Regions from separate parts of the Seohaeicola saemankumensis genome, predicted to be linked through region 2. Evidence: riboswitches for the same ligand, from Rfam matches in the RefSeq annotation. Region 2 holds a riboswitch; the other holds the start of a gene.

Region 1 (7,704 bases), on a different contig from region 2:
CGCGGCGCCCTCCCTGGTCGAACAGCCAGAACAGCAACAAGCTGAACACCAGCAGAATCAATCCTGCCCCTGCAGCGGCGTCCATCCGGTAGGCCCCCATGAGCCGCAGGATCTGAAGTGGCAGCGTCGCGCGTTCCGGATCGGCAAAAAGCGCAATCACACCAAGATCACCCATCGAAAGTGCCGCCGCAAGCCCGGCTGAAAACCCCAGTGGGCGGCGCAGGCGGGGCAGGGTCAGACCGCGCAACCGGGAAAGACCTGTCATGCCAAGACTGTCGGCCAGCGGTCCGAAATCACGCTCGATATCCCGCAAGGCCGGCGCCATGACACGCAGGGCAAAAGGCAGCGCGGCCATCGCGTTGACCAGCACCGTCACGGCAAAGGCCCAGCGCGCCGGATCACCGAAAGGGTTGATCAGCAGAAACAGCCCCGTTCCGATCACCAATGGGGAGGCCGCAATGCCCAGCAGCCCCAATGCCTCGATCCTGCGGCGCTGCAGGGCAAGATGGGCCAGCGAAAGCGCCATGGTCACGGTCAGAAAAGTAGATGACAAGGCCATCACAAGGGACACCCCGGCAGCGCGCCAGACCTGTATCGGCAGCGCGTCCAGCCCGGACAGTCCGCGCCAGACTACAGCACCCAGAGGCAACAAGAGAAACAGCGCCGCCAGCATCAGCGCAAGGCTGTCCAGTATCCGCAACGGCCATTGCTCGGCCTCCCACCTGCGCGGGACCCGGTCCAGGCCGCGCCCGAAGCCATCCAGAAGGCTCAGGCGCAAGGCCAGACTTGCGGCCAGCATCACGATCGCCATCTGCAAGACAGACAGGACCGCCGCGCGCGCCAGATCGAAATCAAGCCGGAACGCCTGGTAGATCGCCAGTTCAACCGTTGTCGCACGCGGGCCACCGCCAAGGGTCAGAGCGACAGCAAAGCTGCTCAGACAGATTGCAAAGACAAGAAGTGCCGCACCGGGCAATGTCGCGCGCAGCATCGGCCATTCCAAAAGGCGAAACACATCCCGCGGCTGGCAGCCAAGGCTCGCCGCAAGACGGAACCTTTCTGCGGGAATGCCCTGCCAGCCCTGCAACAGGATACGGGTTGCCAATGGCAGGTTGAAGAAGACATGCGCCAGCACGACCCCGTGCAAGCCATAGATCTGTACCGGTGGCAGGCCGATCCAGGCCAGCGCCTGATTGATGATACCAGACCGTCCGAAAACCGCCAGCAACCCCAGCACCGCCACGATGACGGGCAGGATGAAGGGCGCACCCATCAGCGTGATCAAGATCCCCCGGCCCGGAAACTGGCGGCGCGCCAGGGCGCGGGCAACGGGAATTGCCAGGGTCACGCTGAAAAGGGCGGACAGAACCGCCTGAGACAGCGTGAAACGCACAGCGGCCCAGTCCGCGGGGCCGGGCAGGCTTGCTGCACTGGCACGCCAGAACACGGCCGCCAGCGGCAGCGCCACGAAGGCCACAAGCATGCAGGCCACGGCCCAACCGGCCCAGCGCCCGGCCGGGTTCCGGCCTAACGGGACAGGGCGCGCAGCCATTCGTCCAGCGCCAGATCACGCAGCGCATCGGCCTGGTCGATTGGCGCCAAGATCGCCTTTTCGGGCTGTATCAGTGTCGAAAAGCCATCAGGAAGACCTGCCTGTGGCAACACCACGGGATACATCCAATTGGTTGTCGGAATGATCGACTGGAACGTCTCGCCCAGCATGAAACGCAGAAATTGATCCGCCAGTTCAGGCTGGTCGGTTGCCGCCAGCTTGCCCGCAACCTCGATCTGCATGTAGTGACCTTCGGTGAAGGGAAGGGCCACCTTGCTGTCATCTTCCTCGGCAATCAGGTGATAGGCGGGCGAGGTGGTGTAGGACAGGACCAGATCGGCCTCACCTTCCAGGAACAGGCCGTAAGCCTCGGACCAGCCGGGAGTCACGGTCACGATATTGTCGGCCAGCCCCTCCCAGATCGCGGGGGCTTCATCGCCATAGGCGGATTTGACCCACATCAGCAAACCAAGACCGGGGGTCGAGGAACGCGGATCCTGGATCACGATCTTCAGGTCGCTGGCTGCCAGTTCGCGGAAATCGGCAGGCTGCGCGGCGCCACGATTGCCTACGAAGGCGAAGTAACCCCAGTCATAAGGCAGAAACAGCGGATCGGTCCATTCCAGGGGCAGGTCCAGATCGGTCTCGATCGTGTGGGCCATGAACAGGCCCGTCTGAAGTGCGGCGGCAATCAGCCCGGTGTCCAGCCCCAGCACGATATCGGCATCGCTGCGCGCCCCTTCCAGCTTGAGCCGCCCCAAAAGGGCCGCCCCGTCGCCCGCGCCCACCAGATTGATGATGCAGCCGCATTCGGCCTCGAAGGCTTGCTTCACGGCGGGTCCGGGCCCCCAATCGGAGACGAAACTGTCATAGGTATAGACGGTCAGTTCCGGGGTCTGGGCCAAGGCAGGCCCGGCAGCAAGAAAGGTGGCAATCACAAGATGCGGCTTCATTCGATCCTCCAACGATCCGGGCATCGGGCGAGTGTGGAGGGCGTCCATACCTTCCCTCCGCCGGGTCTAACCGGTTCAGGTTCAACGGGTTTGCCATGCGGCATCTCAGCGTGGCGTCTGGCCATGCACCCCGAGGTAAGCGCGACCCTAGTGCCGCAGCCCGGCCCCATCAAGGCAAAACCGCTTGAGACAGGTCAAGCGCCCCGCTAGACCTGCCGCAAAGGAGTGCTGCACATGAGCATGAACAGCTTCGGCCATCTGTTCCGCGTGACCACCTGGGGCGAAAGCCACGGGCCTGCGTTGGGTGCCACCGTGGACGGTTGCCCGCCGGGTGTCGCGATCACCGAAAGCCTGATCCAGCATTGGCTGGACAAGCGCAAGCCGGGGCAGAACAAATACACGACACAGCGGCGCGAAGCGGACGAGGTGCGCATCCTGTCCGGCGTGTTCGAAGGACAGACAACCGGCACACCCGTGCAGCTGATGATCGAGAATACCGACCAGCGATCCAAGGATTACGGCGATATCGCCGAGAAATTCCGCCCCGGCCATGCCGATATCACCTATTGGCAGAAATACGGTGTACGAGACTATCGCGGCGGGGGGCGATCGTCGGCGCGCGAAACGGCGGCGCGGGTGGCGGCAGGCGGCCTTGCGCGGGCGGCACTTGCGACACTTGCACCCGAAGTGCAGATCACCGGCTACATGACGCAGATCGGCCCGCATGGGATCGACCGCGATCGGTTCGACTGGGACCAGATCGACCAGAACCCGTTCTGGACGCCTGATGCCGTGGCCGCCGCTGAATGGGCCGATTACCTGGATGGTCTGCGCAAGTCCGGCAATTCGGTCGGCGCGATCATCGAGGTGGTTGCGCGGGGTGTGCCTGCGGGGCTTGGGGCGCCGGTTTATGGCAAGTTAGACACTGATCTGGCCGCTGCGATGATGTCGATCAATGCTGTCAAAGGCGTGGAAATCGGCGAAGGGATGGCCGCCGCGATGCTGACCGGCGAAGAAAACGCCGATGAGATCTTCCTCGGGAATGATGGCAAGCCGGTCTATTCGTCCAACCATGCAGGCGGCATCCTTGGCGGGATCTCGACCGGGCAGGACATTGTCGTTCGCTTTGCGGTCAAGCCGACATCGTCGATCCTCAAAGCCAGACAGACGATCACCAAGGGCGGTCAGGCGGCCGAAATCATCACCAAGGGACGGCACGACCCTTGCGTCGGCATCCGCGCCGTTCCTGTGGGCGAGGCGATGATGGCCTGCGTGATCCTGGATCACATCCTGCTGCATCGCGGCCAGATCGGCGGCGCCGTCGGCGAGACGCGTGGCCGTATCGGCTGAACCTTGGGCGCGATCCTGACCATCACCTTTCCGATCTTCGCGCTGATCGGCATAGGGTATGGCGCCGTGCGTGCAGGGCTTTTTGCCGCTTCGGACATGAAGACGCTGGGCAAGTATGTCCTGAACATCGCCTTGCCTGCGCTGCTGTTCAACACGGTGGCGACACGCGATCTGAACGAGGTGCTGAACCTTGGATATGTGGTTGTCTTCGCACTGGCCGGATTGCTGACGATTGGCGTCACTTACCTGTGGTTCACCCTGCAAGGCACCGGGCCGGCGCGGCGCGCCATAGCGGTCATGGGATCGACCTGCCCGAATTCAGGCTTTGTGGGTTATCCGGTGATGCTGCTGGTGTTCCCCGATCTGGCGGGTGTCGTGCTGGCGCTGAACATGGTGGTCGAGAATTTTCTGCTGATCCCGCTTTGCCTGATCTTCCTTGAGGCGTCACGCGACCGACATGGCAAATCGCTGCTGCGGATCGCGGGGGGAATCATCCTGGGCGTCCTGCGCCGGCCCATGGTGATCGGGCTGATGCTGGGGCTGCTGGTGATGCTTTCGGGCCTGCCCGTACCGCAGATGATCACACGGTTGATGGAGGTACTGGCCACCTCTTCTTCCGCCATCGCGCTGTTCGTCATCGGCGGCTCGCTCGTGGGGTTGCCTGTCGTCGGGCAGCGGTCACTGGCGGCGCAGATCGTGGCAGGCAAGCTGCTGGTCAGCCCGGCGATGGCCGGGCTTGTCCTGCTTACGCTGCCCTTGATCGGCCTGCCGCTGCTGTCAGGCGACATGGCCGTTGCGGTGGTCCTGTCCATGGCCATGCCGATGTTCGGGATCTACACGCTTCTGGCCCAGGATTACGGGCATGAGGGCATCGCATCCATCGCGCTGCTGGGCGCGACAGCGGGCGCGTTCTTTACCCTCAGCGCGCTGCTGGCCATCCTGACCTGATCAGGAATTCGCCGCCTGCAGGGCCGTATCCATCAGCGCCTTGATCTCGGCCCGGCCGGTCTGCGCCACGATGCGGCCCAGTTCCTGATCACCACGCAGAACCACAAGGGTCGAGCGGCGGGGGATCTTCAGCTCCTGCACGATGTCAGAGCGGCCATATTCATCCCAGTCGACGTCGATGAAGGTGATCTTTTTCTCGTAATCCGGCGTTTCAGCCTTGAGGGCTGCCAGAACGCGTTCCTGCGCCTTGCACGTGCTGCACCAGCTGGCCTTGAAATCCAGAAACACGGTATCGCCAGCCGCCAGCCGTTCTTCCAGCAGTGCGGGCGTGTAAGGCAGACCCGCGGCGCGCACGGCAACCGGCAAGGCCAGTGTCACGGCAGTCGTCGATGTCAGGGCAATGAAATCTCGGCGGTTCATGGGAACTCCTTCGGGTTGATCAGGACAAGGTCAAATGGACACGGATAGATCGACAAGCCAGGCGGGCAGCGTCTGGATCAGCCAGGCGTCGATGATGTGATGTATGCGGAACAAGAGGGCCAGACCCACGGCCACGAAGACCCCGCCCATCAGGGGGCGCGCCTTCGCAGCAATGGCGCGCATCATGGCCTGACGCCGTTGCAGCGCAGACCGCGCCCCATAGCCAAGGCCCAGGATCAGGGTCGATACGCCAAGGGCAAAGGTCGCCATGATCGCGGTCGCCCAAAGCAGGCTTTCGCCCTGCGCCGCCAGCGATATGGCACCGCCAAGGGTCGGACCGATGCAGGGCGACCAGACCGCCCCCAAAAGCATCCCGCCCGCAAACTGCCCCTGAAGGCCGGCGGAACTGATCCGGTCCATCCGGGTGTCCGCGCCGCTGGCAAGCCCGGCTGTCGCCGTGGAAAAGGCCATGCCGAAGCGCGGCACAAGAAGGATCAGGCCAAACCCGATCATCAGGATGGCGCCGGCCTGTGCGATGATTTCCTCGGTGAGGCCAAGGGCAAATCCGAAGGCCGACACCGTGACCCCCAGAACCACGAAAGACAGGCTCATGCCTGCGGCCAGCGCAACCGGCCCAAGCGGGCTTGCCTGCAATGCCCCGGCCAGCACGATGGGCAGCACCGGCAGAACGCAGGGGTTGATCAGGGTCAGAAGCCCGGCCAGATATCCAAGGATCAATTCCATACCCGCGATCTAGACGGCTGTTGCCGTGCCTGTCATCACACGTTGCCTTCAACCACCATCACGAGAGCGTGGGGGTTTATGTCAAACCACGGGTTTCTGGCGTGACAACTGCACGGCAAGGATGCCTGCGGCAATGATGACCACACCCACGATATCAAGGATCCCCAGCGCCTCGCCCAGAAGAACAGCGGCGATGGCCACGCCGAAGAACGGGTTGAGGAAATGGAAGGTCGCGGCCTTGACCGCCCCGATCTGGTTGACCAGCGTGAACCAGACCCAGGTGGCCGCAAGACCGGGAACCAGTGTTGTATAAAGGAAGGCCACGACAAGCTTCCAGTTCAAGGTGACTTCGATCGTCTCGAACATGGCCGAACCTACGGCAAGAATGGCCGCGCCCACGAACATCTGCAGCCCCACGATCATCATCACGTTCCCGCCCGAGGATGCGCCCCGCACGGATAGCGTGGCGACGGTCAGCGCCGCGGCACCCAGAATGCACAGCATCAGACCGTAAAGATCGACCCCCGCATCCAGCCGCGCGCCCATGATCAGCCCCACGCCCAGGAACCCCAGAACAAGACCGATCAGACCAAGACGCGGCAGCCTTTCGCGAAAGATCGCCCAGCCGGCAAAGGCGACCATCAGCGGCATGGAAGATGCGATGATCGAGGCGACAGAGGCTTCGACCGTCTGCATCGCAACAAAGTTCAACCCCAGGTAAAGCGCGTTCTGGCAGACGCCGAAGATGATTGTCGCGCGCCATTGCGCGGGCGTCAGGCGGAAGGTCTGGCCCAGCGCCAGGGCAATGCCGACACCGATAAGACCTGACAGGAAGAAGCGCAGCGACAAAGACGCCAAAGGCGGTGCATAGGCGACGATGATCCGCGCCGAGGTGAAGGCCGACGACCACATCAGGGCAAACATCAACCCCATGGCGATTGCGCGAATATTCAAATCTGTTTCTGCCTGTCTGCCGGGTTGCCATGACACCCAAAGCAAAAGGGCCGCCACGAGGGCGACCCTTTCGGAAATTCGTCAGGGATGCAAGATCAGCCGTTCACGCTGTCCTTGAGTGCCTTCGCGATCGTCATCTTGACGACCTTGTCGGCATCCTTCTGCATCTGCTCGCCGGTCGCGGGGTTGCGAACCATGCGCGAGGGGCGCTCGCGGCAGTAGATCTTGCCGATACCGGGCAGGGTCACTGCGCCGCCGGCACCCACTTCACGGGTAATGATCGCAACAACAGCATCCAGCGCGCTGCCTGCGGTTTTCTTGTCTGCGCCCATTTCATCGGCCAGAGCGGCAACAAGCTGGGTCTTGGTCATCGGTTTTGCCATTTCTTGGTCTCCTTCAACTGCCCGATCTGTTGGGGCTCATTTGTTAGATTTAACTGTATCTCGTGTCTAAACACAACGAATAGTGGGTCAACACAAGATGAAAACGTGCGAATACCTGCATTTTTCACCCTGATAGCATGAAATCTCCGGGTTCAAAGGAAGGCTGTTTCGTCAAAACTACGCAATTTCCGGCTGTGGATACGCGCAAGCGGCATTTCCCGCAAGCGTTCCATGGCCCGAATACCGATCATCAGATGGCGTGACACCTGCGTGCGGTAGAAATCCGAGGCCATGCCGGGCAGCTTCAACTCGCCATGAAGGGGTTTGTCAGAGACGCACAGAAGCGTCCCATAGGGCACGCGGAAGCGAAACCCGTTGGCAGCGATCGTCGCACTTTCCA
Region 2 (7,704 bases):
GCTGACGGGAAGGGCCGCGCAATCGCGTGGCAAGAGGCGCAGCATCACGCTATCGCCTGCACGGAAAGGCGCAACATCGATCATGTTGATGGCCTGCAGCGCGTGATCGCCCACGCGCAGGAAATAACGCGCGGACTGGCCCTGGTAATCCACACCTTCCACCTTGGCGGGGATCATCATGGCCTTGTCGTCACGGCTGTCCTGCGGCATCAGGTGCAGTTTCTCGGCGCGGATCACCAGCCTGGCATCGGGCGCATCGCCCAGGTGCGGCGCGCGCGCGCGCGGGATCACCACGCGGGCGAAACCGGGCACATCAAGCGCCAGATCATCGCCGCGCCGGTCCGTCACCCGCGCCGGCAGGATATTGGCCGCCCCAAGGAAGCGCGCCACGAATTCGGTGGCGGGGGTATTGTAGACCTCGGCAGGGGGGCCGACCTGTTCGATCCGACCCTCGGACATCACGATGATCTGGTCCGACATGGCCAGCGCCTCGGACTGGTCATGGGTCACGAAAATCGACGTGACGCCCAGCCGCGTCTGGATATTCTTCAACTCGACCCGCATGTCCTCGCGCAGGTTGGCGTCCAGCGCCGACAGCGGCTCGTCCAGCAGCAGCACGTCAGGTTCGATCACCACGGCGCGGGCCAGCGCGATGCGTTGCTGCTGCCCGCCCGACAGTTCAGACGGGTAGCGCTGCGACAGATGCGGCAGCTGCACCAGCTCCAGCGCCTGCGCCACCCGGCGCGCGGCGCTGGCCCGGTCGACATTGCGGTATTTCAGGCCGAATCCCACGTTCTGCGCCACGGTGCGATGCGGAAACAGCGCGTAGTTCTGGAACACGATCCCCAGGTTGCGCTTGTGGATCGGGATATCGTTCACCCGCTTGCCACCGATGCTGATATCGCCCTCGGTCGGGTCAAGCAGCCCTGCCACCATACGCAACGTGGTGGTCTTGCCGCAGCCTGACGGGCCCAGAAGCGTGCAGAAACTGCCCTCGGGGATATCCAGGGACATCGGATGCACCGCCGTGAAACGGCCGAACCGCTTGACGATATTGCTTAGGGTCACAGTGGCCATTGGCTTTCCTTTGGAACCGGATGCGGATGCCCCAAAGCGGGGCATCCGGCGTTTCAGGCGCGGATCAGAAGCCGCGTTGCACACGGCTGAAGGCTTCGGACCATTCCGCTTCGTTCCCGTTCCAATAGGTCGGATCCGCAAAGGTCAGCGCCGACAGCGTGCCGGTCGGGTCATAGGCGGGCAAGGTGGGGATCTTGGTGCCAAGATCCACCTTGGTGCCATCCAGCGCGGGCGGATAATTCTGCCCTTCGGCCACCGCGATCGAGGTTTCGGGCGCCAGCATGAAGTTCAGCAATTCCTCGCAGGCTTCGACCGGCGAGCCCTTGATCACGAACAGGCATTCCTGCCAACCGAAACCATTGGGCGGGTCGTAATAGCCGATATCATGGCCTTGCTGCTGCAGCGCCGCGATCCGGCCTGACCAGCCCTCGGTCACGTAGATCTCTTCCTCGGCCAGCAGGCTCATCAGCTCGGCCCCCGATCCCCAGTATTTCAATGCAAGGTCGCGATGGCTGCGTACCGCATCCCAGACCGCTTCCATGTCGGCGATGGCGTTGGGATCCTGCCCGGTTTGCAGCGCGCCATACCAGACGCGGGTGCGCCAATCGGCCCAGCCGCCGATCTTGCCCTTGTAGGCGGCATCGATCAGGATGCTGGCGCCTTTTTCCTTCATCTCCTCGTCCGAGATATATTTGCGGTTATAGGCCAGCCCCGTGGTGCCGTAGTCATAGGGCACCGCCGAAAGGTAATCCGGCGTGACGCGCCGGTAGGCATTGGTCAGCGCGTCCATCACCAGCCCCATGTTGGGGATGTTGTCCGTGTTCAGTTCGACCGTCAGGCCGAAATTCGCGTAGCGGGCATAGTCGAAGACGCCCGACAGATGGGCGATGTTATACTCCCCCTCCTGGCTGGAGCGCACCTGCGCCAGGTATTCGTCGCCGCCCGAAAACGTGCCGTCGACCACGTTGATGCCGGTCGCCGCAGTATAGGGATCGAAGGCATGTTTGCGGAACGCCTCGGATACCACGCCGCCCCACCCGTCAAAGCGGACCTGCTGCACGCCTTGCGCCCTGGCGTATCTGGCGAAGGGGGTCTGCAGGCCATAAGCCGCCCCCGCCGCACCGATCAGCCCCAGAAAGCTGCGCCGGTCCATGTCGCCGTTGCGATACCGCTCCAGCAGGCGTTCGTATCTCTTGGTATTGTCCATTTTCGATCTCTCCTTGGTTGGGATGCGCGGTTCTAGGCGCCGCGTTTCATTGACAGGCTGCGGGCGATGGCCGCCCCCAGAAGTGGAAGGCCCACGGTCAGCACGATCATCACCGTGCCCAGCGCGTTGATTTCAGGGCTGATCGAATTGCGCAGCATCGAGAAGATCTGCGTGGGCACCGTCTCGACGCCACCGGGCTTCCAGAACAGCGTGCCGGTGATGTCGTCGAAACTGATGGTGAAGGCGAACAGCGCCCCCGCGGCAACGGCGGGCAGCAGAAGCGGCAGGGTGACGGAAAAGAAGGTCTGCACCGGGGATGCGCCAAGGCTCAGCGCCGCCTCCTCGACATCGCGGCGGATGCTGACAAGCCGCGCCTGCACCACAAGGATCACGAAAGGCAGCGTAAAGATCACATGCCCCGCCAGCAGCAGCACGAAGCTTTTGCCGATGCCCAGCCAGTTCAGAAACAGCAGCAGCGCCACCGCCAGCACCACCTCGGGCACGAGAATGGGCGCGATCAGCACGGTCGTGATCAGGTTGCGGCCGGGCAGCCTGTAGCGCACCAGCGCCAGGCTTGCCAGAACGCCCAGCGTGGTCGATATCACCGCCGTCATCAGCCCCAGCACCAACGAGGTGCGGAAGGCCCGCATCACGGCTTCATTGTTCCACAGCGCCTCGAACCAGCGCAGCGACAGGCCGGTCATGGGAAAGCTGCCGAACTGGTTTGCATTGAACGACAGCAGCACCACCACCGCGACCGGCAGGAACATGAAGCCATAGACCGCGATGGCGTAAAGACGGATCAGACCCCAGCCCATCAGCCCAGCCCCTTGGCCAGCTGCGCCATGCCCAGATAGCGGTTGTAGACCGCCACCAACGCCCCCAGCACCAGCAGAAGCAGCAGCGACAACGCCGATCCCAGCGGCCAGTTGAGTTGTGTGATGATCGCCTCATAGACGAGGTTGGCGAACATCGCGTCACGCGGCCCGCCCAGCACCAGCGGCGTGATATAGGTGCCTGCCCCCAACACGAAACACAGCAAGCCCCCGGCGGCCAGCCCCGGCAGCGACAGCGGCAGCGTCACCTGCATGAAGGCCTGCCATCGCGAAGCCCCCAGCGAGGTGGCGGCATCTTCGAGGTTGGTGTCGATCCCGTCCAGGCTGACATAGACATTCAGAACCATGAAGGGCAGCAGGAAATGGACAAGCCCAAGGATCACGGCGGCCTCGTTGTACAGCATCTGCAGCGGTGCGCCGATCACGCCCAGCGCCAGCAACGCACTGTTCAGCGCGCCAGATGCGCCAAGAATGTTGATCCAGCTCATCGTGCGGATGATGTAGCTGATCCAGAAGGGCAGCATCAGAAGCAGCAGCAGGATCATCCTGTTGCCGCCGGAACGCGCGATGAAATAGGCGGCCGGATATCCCAGAACCGCGCAAAGCACCGTGGTGATTGCCGCGATCTTCAGCGTGTTCAGCAGGATGTAGCGATAGAAGGGATCGGTCAGCGCCTTTACCCAGTTGTCCAGGTGAAACCCCGCCGTATCGGCCCCCACGGCGGAACGCAGCCAGAAGGAATAGACCACGATGAACAGCAGCGGCACCAGCAGCAGCAGGCTGACCGCGCCCAGTGCGGGGGATAGCAGGATCCAGGGCTGACGCGCTTCGCGCCGTTCGATGCTCATGTCGGGTGCTCCGTGTTGGCGGCAGGTTGACACGGGGCAATTCATTGATCCAATAGATAACTAAGATACCGACTATAGGCTTGATCAATGCACCCATCGCCCGAGAAGCTGGCCCGCGACCTGGACTGGAACCTGCTGCGTACCTTCGTGGTGCTGGTCGATGCGGGGTCGGTCACCCGCGCCGCCGAAGCGCTGGGATTGCAACAGCCCAGCGTCTCCAGCGCGCTGAAACGGCTGGAAAGCCACATGGGCCGGCAGTTGATCGACCGCAAGCCGGGCCGTTTCGTTCTGACCGATGCGGGGCGTCTGCTTTATGCCGAGGCTCTGGACATCACCGGCGCGATCCTGCGGATCGGCACCGTCATCCGCGAGGTCGAGGAAGAGGTAAGAGGCCATGTCAACATCGCGATCGCCAGCCATGTGGTTTGCCCGCTTCTGAACGAGGCGCTTGGCGAATTTCATGCCCGCCACCCCGCGGCCACCCTGTCGATCGATGTCAGCGCCAGCCGTCAGGCGCTGGAAAAGGTGCTGGCGCGGCGCGTGTCCTTCGCGGTCTGCCTGGTCAAGGACCGCAACCCCAGGCTGGAATACCGCCACCTATTCCGCGAGTTCTTCGGCCTGTTCTGCGGCCCCTCGCATCCGCTGTTCGGGCGCGAGGGGCTGTCCACCGCCGATCTGGCGGGCGCGGCATCGGTCAGTTTCGTCACCGACCAGATGAACGATGCGCTGCGCCCGGTTACCCTGATGCGCGCCGCGGCGGGGCTGGAGGATCGGGTCGTCGGGTCCTCGTCGAACCTGGAAGAGGTGCGCCGCATGATCATGGCGGGTATCGGCGTGGGTCCCCTGCCCCTGCATGTGATGCGCGAGGATGTGGCCATGGGGCGGCTGTGGCGTCTGCCCCCCTACGAAGATCCGCCCGCCATCGACGTGCATGTGGTCTGGAACCCCCGCGCGCGACTGAACCGGGCGGAACGGTCGCTGCTGGAAGGGTTGCAGGCCAAGATCGAAACCACCCCCGAGGCCGATCGCATCTATAGCTGACCACCTGACGCATCGCCCTTGAAGCGGCCCCGAATCTGCCCTAGCCTTACCCGTGCAAACCGTTGGGGTGCCCCGCAAGGGGCTGAGAGGCGACACGCCAACCCATCGAACCTGATCCGGGTCATACCGGCGGAGGGAACGGTGCTTTAGATGGGCCATTCACGCCCCTGATCCGTTCCTTGCCGTCGCTGATCCCCATGACGCAAGGACAACCGGGCATGACGGTCATCGCACTTACCATCGCAGGCTCCGACAGCGGGGGCGGCGCCGGCATCCAGGCCGATCTCAAGACCTTCTCGGCGCTTGGCGTCTATGGCGCCAGCGTTATCACCGCGCTGACCGCGCAGAACACCCGTGCGGTGACGCGTGTGGAACCCGCAAGCCCCGCGATGATCGCCGCCCAGATCGCGGCGGTTTTCGACGATCTGGACATTCGCGCCGTCAAACTGGGGATGCTGGGCGGGGTGGACGCGATCCGCAGGGTCGCCGCGGGCCTGTCCCATCGCAACGTGCCCCTGGTGCTGGACCCGGTGATGATCGCCAAATCCGGTGATGCGCTCTTGCCGGATGACGCCGTGGCCAGCCTGCGTGCCGACCTGCTGCCCATGGCGACACTGCTGACCCCCAACCTGCCAGAGGCCGCGCGCCTGCTGGACACCGCCCCCGCGCGGGACGAGGCCGCGATGCAGGACCAGGGCCGCGCGCTACTGGCGCTTGGCGCGGGGGCGGTTCTGATGAAAGGCGGGCACGGTTCGGGCGAGACCTGCACCGATCTGTTGATCACCGCGGGCGGCACCCTGCGCCTGACCGCGCCACGCCGCCTGACACGCAACACCCACGGCACCGGCTGCACCCTGTCCGCCGCCATCGCCGCCGGTCTGGCGCAGGGCATGGACATGCCCGCCGCCGTCACCCGCGCCCATGCCTATCTGCAAGGCGCGATTGCCGCCGCCGACACGCTGCATGTCGGCCATGGGCACGGCCCCGTGCATCATTTCCACGCGGTCTGGTCGCATGGCTGACGTGACCATCATCGGTGCAGGCGTTGCGGGTCTCTGGGCCGCCTACGCGCTTGCCCGGCGCGGCATCACGCCCCGCCTGATCGACCGCAACGGCGCCCCCGGCGCGCATGGGTGTTCGTGGTGGGCCGGCGGGATGCTGGCGCCCTTCTGCGAAGGCGCCACATCGGAACCCGCCGTGATCGCGCATGGCCGGCAAGCGGCAACAGACTGGGCCGAGGTGACGCAGGTTGTGCAGAAAGGCTCTCTCGTCGTGACCCTCGCCCGCGACCGGGCCGAGCTTGACCGCTTCGCCCGCCGCACGACAGGCCACAGCCGCATCAGCGGCGCGGCGCTTACCGACCTGGAACCCGACCTTGCGACAGCGGGGCGCGAGGCGCTGTTCTTCGCAACCGAATCCCACCTGTCACCGCGCCGCGCGCTGGCCGATCTTGTCGCCGCCCTCGCCCAACGCGGCATCACCATCGAACGGGACGAAGCGCGCCCCGACGACATCCCCGGCACCGTTCTTGATTGCCGTGGTCTTGCCGCCAAGGCCCCCGGCCTGCGCGGCGTGCGGGGCGAAATGGTGATGCTGCACACCCCCGAGGTCACGCTCTCGCGTCCCGTGCGGCTGCTGCATCCGCGCCATCCGCTTTATATCGTGCCACGCGGCGACGGTGTCTTCATGCTGGGTGCAACCCAGATCGAAAGCGCAGGGCCCGGCCCCGTCACGGCCCGCGCCCTGCTGGAACTGTTGTCGGCCGCCTATGCGCTGCACCCCGCCTTTGCCGAGGCCGAAGTGATCGAAACCGGCGCGGATCTGCGCCCCGCCTTTGCCAATCACGTCCCCCGCGTGATCCGACAGGGCCGCGTGCTGCATCTGAACGGCCTTTTCCGCCACGGCTACCTGATGGCCCCGGCACTGGCGCATCAGGCGGCGGATTACCTGCAAACCGGCACGAAAGGAGACCTGTTCCATGAGGATTGAGGTGAACGGAGAACCACGCGAAGTGACTGCAACAACTCTGGCCGATGCGCTGGTCGAACTGGGCTGGGGCGCGGCGAAGGTCGCGACGGCCATCAACGGCGATTTCGTCCCGGCCAGCGCCCGCGCCACGCAGACCCTGCGCGACGGCGACCGGATCGAGGTGCTTGCCCCGATGCAGGGGGGCTGAGCGATGCGCGATTTCTATGGCGTGACGCTGGACAGCCCGCTGATGCTGGGCACGGCGCAATACCCCTCGCCCGCCGTGATGGAGGCGGCGTTCCGCGCCTCCGGCGCCTCGGTCGCCACCGTGTCCCTGCGCCGCGAAACCGCAGGCGGGCAAATGGGTGGCGGGCAGGCGTTCTGGCAGATCATCAAGGGACTGGGCGTTCATGTGCTGCCCAATACCGCCGGCTGCTACAGCGCGCGCGAGGCGATCACCACCGCCCGCATGGCCCGCGATGTGTTCGAGACGAACTGGATCAAGCTGGAGGTGATCGGCCATGCCGACACGCTGCAACCCGACCCCTTCGGCACGCTTGAGGCGGCCGAGACCCTGTCGGCCGACGGGTTCGAGGTGTTTCCCTACATGACCGAAGACCAGGTGCTGGCCCAGCGCCTTGTCGATGCGGGGTGTCGCGTGCTGATGCCATGGGGCGCGCCCATCGGCTCCGGTCTGGGGCTGAACAACCGCTATGGTCTGCGGACG

Evidence for each region. A riboswitch is a leader RNA that binds a small molecule or an ion and turns the genes downstream of it on or off. The one in region 2 is predicted to bind thiamine pyrophosphate.
Region 1: it holds a riboswitch for thiamine pyrophosphate, as region 2 does, so the genes downstream of both, thiB (thiamine ABC transporter substrate binding subunit) here and thiD (bifunctional hydroxymethylpyrimidine kinase/phosphomethylpyrimidine kinase) in region 2, are expected to answer to the same signal.

What each region holds. Positions count from the first base shown of each region.
Region 1 is NZ_JBHTKR010000004.1:385,288-392,991, reverse strand. Features, by position in the region: gene ACFQ3C_RS11545 (thiamine/thiamine pyrophosphate ABC transporter permease ThiP) at 1-1,552, opposite strand, end outside; gene thiB (thiamine ABC transporter substrate binding subunit) at 1,528-2,505, opposite strand; TPP riboswitch at 2,541-2,648, opposite strand; gene aroC (chorismate synthase) at 2,740-3,855, shown strand; gene ACFQ3C_RS11530 (AEC family transporter) at 3,859-4,803, shown strand; gene ACFQ3C_RS11525 (thioredoxin family protein) at 4,804-5,223, opposite strand; gene ACFQ3C_RS11520 (cytochrome c biogenesis CcdA family protein) at 5,254-5,967, opposite strand; gene ACFQ3C_RS11515 (DMT family transporter) at 6,049-6,921, opposite strand; gene ACFQ3C_RS11510 (HU family DNA-binding protein) at 7,017-7,304, opposite strand; gene ACFQ3C_RS11505 (AMP nucleosidase) at 7,457-7,704, opposite strand, start outside.
Region 2 is NZ_JBHTKR010000001.1:680,063-687,766, reverse strand. Features, by position in the region: gene ACFQ3C_RS03280 (ABC transporter ATP-binding protein) at 1-1,077, opposite strand, end outside; gene ACFQ3C_RS03275 (ABC transporter substrate-binding protein) at 1,142-2,284, opposite strand; gene ACFQ3C_RS03270 (ABC transporter permease) at 2,317-3,102, opposite strand; gene ACFQ3C_RS03265 (ABC transporter permease) at 3,102-3,968, opposite strand; gene ACFQ3C_RS03260 (LysR family transcriptional regulator) at 4,056-5,009, shown strand; TPP riboswitch at 5,063-5,164, shown strand; gene thiD (bifunctional hydroxymethylpyrimidine kinase/phosphomethylpyrimidine kinase) at 5,228-6,031, shown strand; gene ACFQ3C_RS03250 (FAD-dependent oxidoreductase) at 6,024-6,998, shown strand; gene thiS (sulfur carrier protein ThiS) at 6,988-7,185, shown strand; gene ACFQ3C_RS03240 (thiazole synthase) at 7,189-7,704, shown strand, end outside.